DNA from 2 places in the Bradyrhizobium ingae genome. Region 1 is predicted to be linked to the other one. Evidence: predicted binding sites of a transcription regulator. Region 1 holds the regulator's gene; the other holds the start of a gene.

Evidence for each region. Region 1 encodes LexA, which represses DNA repair genes until DNA is damaged. Its sites were predicted from a motif close to TGTTCNNNNTGTGTTCNG; they were not measured.
Region 2: ruvC (crossover junction endodeoxyribonuclease RuvC) is a predicted target of LexA. The motif match lies at 1,795-1,812, and genes of this name have one in related genera.

The regions. Positions count from the first base shown of each region.
Region 1 is NZ_JBVUBB010000004.1:392,200-396,409, forward strand. Features, by position in the region: gene ACV1FX_RS09055 (molybdopterin molybdotransferase MoeA) at 72-1,283, shown strand; gene lexA (transcriptional repressor LexA) at 1,460-2,158, shown strand; gene ACV1FX_RS09065 (hypothetical protein) at 2,747-3,184, shown strand; gene ACV1FX_RS09070 (ComEC/Rec2 family competence protein) at 3,192-4,210, opposite strand, start outside.
Region 2 is NZ_JBVUBB010000008.1:117,741-121,950, forward strand. Features, by position in the region: gene ACV1FX_RS14830 (methyl-accepting chemotaxis protein) at 1-681, opposite strand, end outside; gene ACV1FX_RS14835 (YebC/PmpR family DNA-binding transcriptional regulator) at 893-1,639, shown strand; gene ruvC (crossover junction endodeoxyribonuclease RuvC) at 1,843-2,370, shown strand; gene ruvA (Holliday junction branch migration protein RuvA) at 2,367-2,984, shown strand; gene ACV1FX_RS14850 (cytidine deaminase) at 3,031-3,450, shown strand; gene ruvB (Holliday junction branch migration DNA helicase RuvB) at 3,447-4,210, shown strand, end outside.

The sequences.
Region 1 (4,210 bases):
CCTCGATGCGCGCACTCGGCTAGAACGCAACGCGACCTGTCATTATTATTCTCCCAGCAGGAGTTTTGCCCGTGGCCCTGATGCCGGTGTCCGACGCGCTTGCCGCGGTGCTTGCGGGCGTCGCGCCCGTGGCGGAGGAGATGGTCGCGCTGGATGCGGCCTACCATCGCGTGCTGGCGCACGACGTCGCGGCGCGGCGTACGCAGCCGCCGCAGGCGATGTCGGCGATGGACGGCTATGCGGTGCGCGCGGCCGATGCGGCAGCGGCAGGCGCAGAGCTCACCGTGATCGGCGAGGTCGCGGCCGGGCGGCCGTTCGCGGGATCGGTTGGCCCTGGAGAGGCGGTGCGGATATTCACCGGCGGCGTGGTGCCCGACGGCGCGGATGCGGTGGTGATTCAGGAGGACACGGTCGCTGACGGCAAGCGCGTCACGATCAAGGAGGCAGCGATCGCCGGACGGCACATCCGTCCCGCCGGCGTCGACTTCCGCGAGGGCGACGTGCTCCTGCGACAGGGAGCCAGGCTGACCGAACGCGACCTCTCACTGGCCGCCGGCATGAACCATCCGGAGCTTGCCGTCCGCCGCCGGCCAAGGGTCGCGCTTCTCGCGACCGGCGACGAGCTGGTGATGCCGGGCTCGACGCCGGCCGCGGGCCAGATCGTTTTTTCCAACGGCTACGCCCTGCACGCGCTGGCGCGGGCCGAGGGCGCAGAAACGATCGATCTCGGCATTGCCGCCGATACCGTTGCGGCGACCACCGCCGGCATCCGCCGGGCCCGCGAGAGCGGCGCCGACATCCTGATCACGACCGGCGGGGCTTCTGTCGGTGACCACGATCTGGTCAGGCCGGCGCTTCAAGCCGAAGGCTTCGAGATGGCGTTCTGGAAAATCGCGATGCGGCCAGGCAAGCCGATGATGCACGGCCATCTCGGCGCGATGCGGGTGATCGGCCTGCCCGGCAATCCGGTCTCGTCCTATGTCTGCGGCTTCCTGTTCATGGTGCCCTTGATTCGCGCTCTTGCTGGCCGCTCTCGCGTTCATCACCGCCGCGAGCGCGCCGTGCTCGGGCGCGACGTCGGGCCTAACGACGTCCGCGAGGATTACTTGCGCGCCCGGCTCGAGGAGCGCGAGGACGGCACGCTCGTGGCCGTTCCCGTCAACCACCAGGACTCCTCGCTGCTTGCGAATCTCGCTATGGCACAGGGACTTCTCGTGCGGGCGCCGTTCGCACCGAAAGCCGAAGCAGGCACGCCTTGCGAGGTGTTGCGGCTTCCCGTGTGAACGCAATCTGATTCGTCCGTGGCGCGAACCTTGGCGGCGTTCACACAAAATTAAGTGGTTGCGGAACACATATCGAACATATAGTGTCCGTTCATGATTTGTTTCGAGCATCTAGCGGGTTCTGCTGAATCTTGCGTCTCGGAATCGAACGACGTCAACCGGGGGACTTGGTCAAGATGTTAACGCGCAAACAATACGAGCTTCTGCGGTTCATCAGTGAGCGCCTCAAGGAAAGCGGCGTGCCGCCCTCCTTCGACGAAATGAAGGACGCGCTCGATCTGCGCTCGAAGTCGGGCATCCACCGCCTGATCACCGCGCTGGAAGAGCGCGGCTTCATCCGCCGCCTACCCAACCGCGCGCGCGCCATCGAGGTCATCAAGCTGCCCGAACTTCAGGCCGCAGGTGCCGGCCGCCGCGGCTTCACGCCGAGCGTCATCGAAGGCAATCTCGGCAAGGTACGAAGCACAAGCGCTCCGGTTGACGACGGCGAGCGTCCGGTCGCCGTGCCCGTGATGGGACGGATCGCGGCCGGCACGCCGATCGAGGCCTTACAGACCCGCAGCCACACCATCAGCGTCCCTCCGGACATGCTCGGCTCGGGCGAGCACTACGCGCTCGAAGTACGCGGCGACTCGATGGTCGACGCCGGGATCCTGGATGGCGACATGGCGCTGATCCAGCGTAACGAGACTGCCGATACCGGCGACATCGTCGTGGCACTGATCGACGACGAGGAAGCGACGCTGAAGCGCTTCCGCCGCCGCGGCGCGTCGATCGCGCTGGAGCCCGCCAACACCGCCTATGAGGTGCGCATCCTGCCGCCGAACCGGGTGAAGATTCAGGGCAAGCTGATCGGCCTGTACCGGAAGTACTGACTGCCCTCTCCGGCGGCCGGCCGGTGATCGATCGACAAGACGGCGCGGATGGATTGTCCGCTCCGCGACGACGGCGTTTTCGTTTCTCCACGCGATTGTCACGCGCCTGCGCAGAGCTAGATCCTCGAGCACCGCAGGCGCGAAGGCGCTGTTTATGATGCAGGGAAACAGCCCGGCGATAGAGATTTTGAGCGTGATCTCGGCGGCCTTGATCGCTCGACATCCACGAGCGACGCAGCGCAACACCACCATTCCGTCCGCAAGACGGAGCACGCGGCGACCAGTGCGCCATGCCGCAACGCCAACAATGCGATCGCACCTGCGCCGCAGGGCGAGCTGTCCTTCTTCGGGGTACTCCGCTCCTGCCGGCCGCTGATGAAAACTCGTGCGAGTGAATGGTGTGAACCAAGATAGACTAGTAGCGAGAGGCTTTGTTCCTGGTTTGCCGGGAAAGATAAAGTGATCGGGCGGCGCGCAGTCGGGCCGCAGATTTGCCCACAAACGCGATACACTCGAAGGCTTCCACTCTGATAGAGGCCTGCGCCTCCGGGGGGCGCGGACCGGCTATCTCGCATGAGGAGCACTTCGATGTGTGACTACAGCCTGCATGCCGTTGCGACCCGCCCCGCTCAAGTCGGCGAGACGATCGTCACGACAACCTTCCGCGGCACCTCGACGCGTGGATTTGCGTCGGAGCGCGATCTCTCGGTTGCCGTCTGCCTCCTGCCCGGCACCGAGCTCGCCTTCGCCGACAACGTCCGCTACGACAATCGCTGGATCTGGACGCGCACCGTCAATTCGCGCGTCGGCAAATTCGGCAAGGTTGATCCGCACATTCCCGATCGTCATCATGATGCGATCGAATTCCCAGACGGCAACTACGTGCTGGTGACGCAGCTCGTCGAAGGACAGCGTGCCACGGTTCTGCAGTTGCCGGTGACGCAGCCGCTCGGCGAGAAGACAGAGCAGCCCGCCGTCGAACAGCACACGACCCCGACGCCCACGACGCGCCTGCCGATCGGCTGACGCGTCTTCATTCCTCGGCCTGCAGGTCGGCCTCCGACGGCGTAGCATCTTTGCTGCGCGGAGTGGCCGGCCGCGGTGCGAGGTTGAGCTCGAAATCGCTATCGCCGGCCCCAGCCGGCGACCAAGGGCGGTTTGCGCCCCTTGCTTTCACCGTTTGCAACGTGAAACCGTCGCCCTCGCGCGAGAGCGCAAGGGCACCTTGTGTCTTCAGGCGGTCGCGATCCACGACCATCGCCGCGCAATCGATTGCTGCAGGCTTTGCAGTCACGACCAGCGCGGCGCGGCTGCAATCATCCGCCAGCGCATCGACACGCAGCGGGAGCGCAACCAGACGACCATCGGCGAGTGACGCCACGCAGCCGGCCTCGTCGCATGAGACACCGTCGGTGAGCGACGCATCAGTCACACTGCGCGGATCGGCATCGGCCGCAAGCCATTCCTTGAGAAGAAAATTGTCCTTGCCGGTTCGGATCAGGTGCAGCTGGCCGTCCCTGCCGCGCACCGCGACGCTGTGGCCGTCGCCTGCAATCAGAACGTCGGGCTGGCGCACGTGCAGCGCCCAGCCAATTGCAAGCGCCAGCACGATGGCGCCCGTCCAGCGCAGTGGCGTGCGCAACAGGCCCACCACGATAAGGCCGAAGCTGGCGGCAATCAGCGGACCGGTCCCGAACGCGGTGACGCGGCCAACCGCGCCCGGCAATGCCGCGACCCAGCGCGTCACAACGACCATCCAGTCGATGCCGATCCCCATCAGCCACCAGAACACGCCATCCAGCCCGAACGGCGCTGCCATCAAGCCGAGCAGGCCGGCGGGCATCACCAACGCGGAAACCACCGGCATCGCCGCGAGATTGGCGAGCACGCCGTAGGGCGTGACGCGGTGGAAATGAAAGGCTGCATAGGGCGTGGTCGCAAGCCCTGCGATCAGCGAGGCCATCAGCAGCATGACGAGCTCGCGGCCACCCCAGAGCGCGATACGCGCAGTCGTGGAATGATCCGGCGAGGCCAACAGGTTCGGCATGCCGA
Region 2 (4,210 bases), on a different contig from region 1:
CTCGATCGCCTGCGAGATGCGGTGCACGGCTTCCGCCGAGCCCGCCGCATCCCTTTGCAGTGCATCGATCTTCCTGGTGATCTCCTCGGTCGCGCCCTGGGTCTGCACCGCGAGCGCCTTCACCTCGGTCGCAACGACGGCAAAGCCTTTACCTGCCGCGCCGGCGCGCGCGGCCTCGATGGTCGAGTTCAGCGCGAGCAGCGTGGTCTGGCGCGCGATCTGCGCGATCAAATTGACGACGTTGCCGATCGCGGCGGAGGATTCGCGCAGGCGGTCGACATTGGCGCGGGCTTCTTGCGCGGCGGCGCTGGCAGCATCGGCGAGCTTGCCGGCCTCGCGGACCTGGGCGCCGATGCCTTGCGCCGACTGGGTGAATTTCTCGGCCGCGCTGGCAAAGGTGGTGGCGGTCGATTGCGCGACGCTGCTGCGCCCCGTGAGCGCATCGGTGCGCTCGCGGATGGTCGCGAGCGTGTTGGCGGTCGCTTCCGCCCCGCCGGCGACCGATTGGGCCGCGCGCTCGAGCTGGCGGATCATCGCGCCGAGCTCGAGTTCCAGAAGCTCGAGGATTTCCCTGGCCGAATCGCCCTCCGGTGCGGCAACGGGCTCGCCGACGGCTTGGGACACCGGTGACGCAACCGCGGCCTGTTCCGGCAGACGCTTCCGAAGTAGTCCGAAGGCCATCGGGGCACTCTTGTCGGGGGACGGGATGGGGATAGTTTCACATCCCCAAATGAAGTCAGGGTTAACAGATGCCTGATGGCAGCGTATCCGACTTACTATAATACCTCCAAGTATGCCCTTTCATTCCGGGGGTGTCGCGGCCTATAAGGCCCGCGCTTCGATCACTTACCTTGCCCCTGACCTTGACTGACGATTCCTCAAGAGACCACGCATGGCCGGACATTCCCAATTCAAGAACATCATGCACCGCAAGGGGCGGCAGGATGCGCAGAAGTCGAAGCTCTTCGGCAAGCTGGCCCGCGAAATCACCGTCGCGGCCAAGCTCGGCACGCCCGATCCCAACATGAATCCGCGCCTGCGCGCGGCCGTGATCGCGGCGCGTCAGGAGAACATGCCGAAGGACAATATCGAGCGCGCCATCAAGAAGGCGCTCGGCAATGAAGGCGAGAACTATGACGAGATCCGCTACGAGGGCTACGGCCCCGGCGGTGTCGCCGTCATCGTCGAGGCGCTGACCGACAACCGCAACCGCGCGGCCTCCGACATCCGCTCGTTCTTCACCAAATCCGGCGGAAATCTCGGCGAGACCGGCTCGGTGTCCTTCATGTTCGATCGCACCGGCATCATCGAATATGACCGCAGCGTCGCTTCCGACGACGCTGTGCTCGATGCCGCGATCGAGGCCGGAGCCGACGACGTGATCTCCGGCGAGAATGGCCACGAAATCTACGCTTCGACCGAAGGCTACCGCGATGTAGCCAAGGCGCTCGAGACGAAGTTCGGCGAGCCGCGCAAGGCCGCACTGATCTGGAAGCCGCAGAACACGGTCGCTGTCGACGACGAGACCGGCGAGAAGCTGCTGAAGCTGATGGACCTGCTCAACGAGCACGACGACGTCCAGAACGTCTACGCCAACTTCGAGGTGTCTGACGCGCTGATCGCGAAGATGGGCGGCTGAGGTCGTCTCGTGTCCCGGACGCGACGCGGCGTGAAACGCTGCGGCGCAGGGGACCACTCTTCCCGTGCCGATGAGGGATGGGCCCCGGTTCAGCAGCGCATCACTGCGTGCTGCGCTGCGCCCGGCGCACGAAAGCTCAGTTCCCCTGTTACTTTCGTTCCGTTTCTGTTTCCCTCCTTCCGGCCAGCCGCTATCACTGGCCCATGATCGCGCCCCCGATTCGCCAGCCCGTCCGCATCATCGGCATTGACCCCGGCCTGCGCCGCACCGGTTGGGGCGTGATCGAGGCAGACGGCAATCGCCTCGTCTACGTCGCCTGCGGCTCGGTGGAACCGCCGGAGGGGCTGCCGCTCTCGAGCCGGTTGCTGGCGATCCATGAGGGGTTGGCTTCCGTGCTATCCGGCCACAAGCCGATGGAAGCGGCCGTCGAGCAGACCTTCGTCAACAAGGACGGCGTTGCGACGCTGAAGCTCGGCCAGGCCCGCGGCGTCGCCATGCTGGCGCCTGCGATGTTCGGCATCACGGTTGCCGAATACGCGCCCAACCAGGTCAAGAAGACCGTCGTCGGCGCCGGCCACGCCGACAAGAACCAGATCGCGGTGATGCTGAAGATCCTGCTGCCCAAGGCCGAGCCGCCGTCGGCGGACGCCGCCGATGCCCTCGCCATCGCCATCACTCACGCGCATCACCGGCAGAGTGCCGCGCTAAGGCTGAAAGTGGTGGGGATATGATCGGCAAGCTCAAGGGCCTGATCGATTCCTACGGCGAGGATTTCGTCATCCTCGACGTCGGCGGCGTCGGCTACCAGGTGCATTGCTCGACGCGTACGCTGCAACATCTGCCTTCGCCCGGCGAAGCCGCCGTGCTGTCGATCGAGACTTATGTCCGCGAGGATCAGATCAAGCTGTTCGGCTTCCGCACCGACCAGGAGCGCGAATGGTTTCGCCTGCTCCAGACCGTGCAGGGCGTCGGCGCCAAGGTCGCCCTCGCGGTGCTCGGCACGCTGCAGCCTTCCGATCTCGCGAATGCGATCGCGCTGCGCGACAAGGCCGCGGTGTCGCGCACGCCGGGCGTCGGCCCCAAAGTCGCCGAGCGCATCGTCACCGAGTTGAAGGACAAGGCGCCGGCTTTTGCCAATGTCGATCCGGCGGTGGTGCATCTTGCCGGCGCGGTCGACGAGCAGCGCGCCCCGCGCCCCGTCGCGGACGCGATTTCGGCGCTGGTCAATCTCGGCTACGGCCAGCCGCAGGCGGCGGCGGCCATCGCCACGGCGTCACGCAATGCCGGCGAGAATGCGGAAACCGCGCAGCTCATTCGCCTGGGTCTGAAAGAATTGTCGAAATAGACTATCCTGCGCGGCCGCTGACTGACGAAGGAACGCATTTTCCGCCATGCTGAGCAAAGAAGACAAGGAACTCATCGCTGCCGCGACCGCGGCGATCAGCCAACGCTATCGTAATGACTGGCAGGAGGTGGGGGCGGCGATGCGCACGCGCGACGGCCGCATCGTCACCGGCGTGAACATCGACGCCTATATCGGCCGCATCGCGGTCTGTGCCGAGGCGATCGCGATCGGGCGCGCCATCACCGAGACCGGAGACCGCGGTATCGAGACCATCGTCGCGGTGCGCCATCCCAAGCCAGGCGAGCCGGGCGATATCGCCGTCGTCTCACCCTGCGGCATCTGCCGCGAGTTGATCCATGACTATGATGCCAAGGCGCGGGTCATCGTTCCCGACAACGGCCGCGAGCCGAAGGTCGCGAGTATTGGCGAACTGCTGCCGAACAAGTACCGGCGAGGCAACGAGTGAACACGCCCTCCCGCATCGTCACGCCCGAGCGCCGCAGCGACGATGTCGGCGACACGGCGCTGCGCCCGCAGTCGCTCACCGAATTCGTCGGCCAGCAGCAGGCGCGCAAGAATCTGTCCATCTTCATCGATGCGGCGCGCAAGCGCGGCGAGGCACTGGATCACGTGCTGTTCGTCGGTCCCCCCGGTCTCGGCAAGACCACGCTGGCGCAGATCGTGGCGCGCGAGCTTGGCGTCGGCTTTCGCGCCACGAGCGGCCCCGTGATCGCCAAGGCCGGCGATCTCGCTGCGCTGCTGACCAATCTCGAAGAGCGAGACGTGCTCTTCATCGACGAGATCCATCGCCTGAGCCCTGCAGTGGAAGAGGTGCTCTATCCCGCGATGGAGGATTTCCAGCTCGACCTCATCATCGGCGAGGGTCCGGCGGCGCGCTCGGTCAAGATCGAGCTGGCAAAGTTCACCCTCGTCGGCGCGACGACGCGCGCCGGCCTTCTCACCAATCCGCTGCGCGATCGCTTCGGCATTCCGATCCGGTTGAATTTCTATACGGTCGAGGAGCTGGAAGGCATCGTCACCCGCGGCGCGCGCGTGCTCAATGTCGGCATGAACCCGGACGGCGCCAACGAGATCGCGCGCCGCGCCCGCGGCACGCCGCGCATCGCCGGCCGCCTGCTGCGGCGGGTGCGCGACTTTGCCTCGGCTGCGAACGCCGAAACCATCGATCGCGAGATCGCCGACCACGCGCTGAGTGCGCTGGAGGT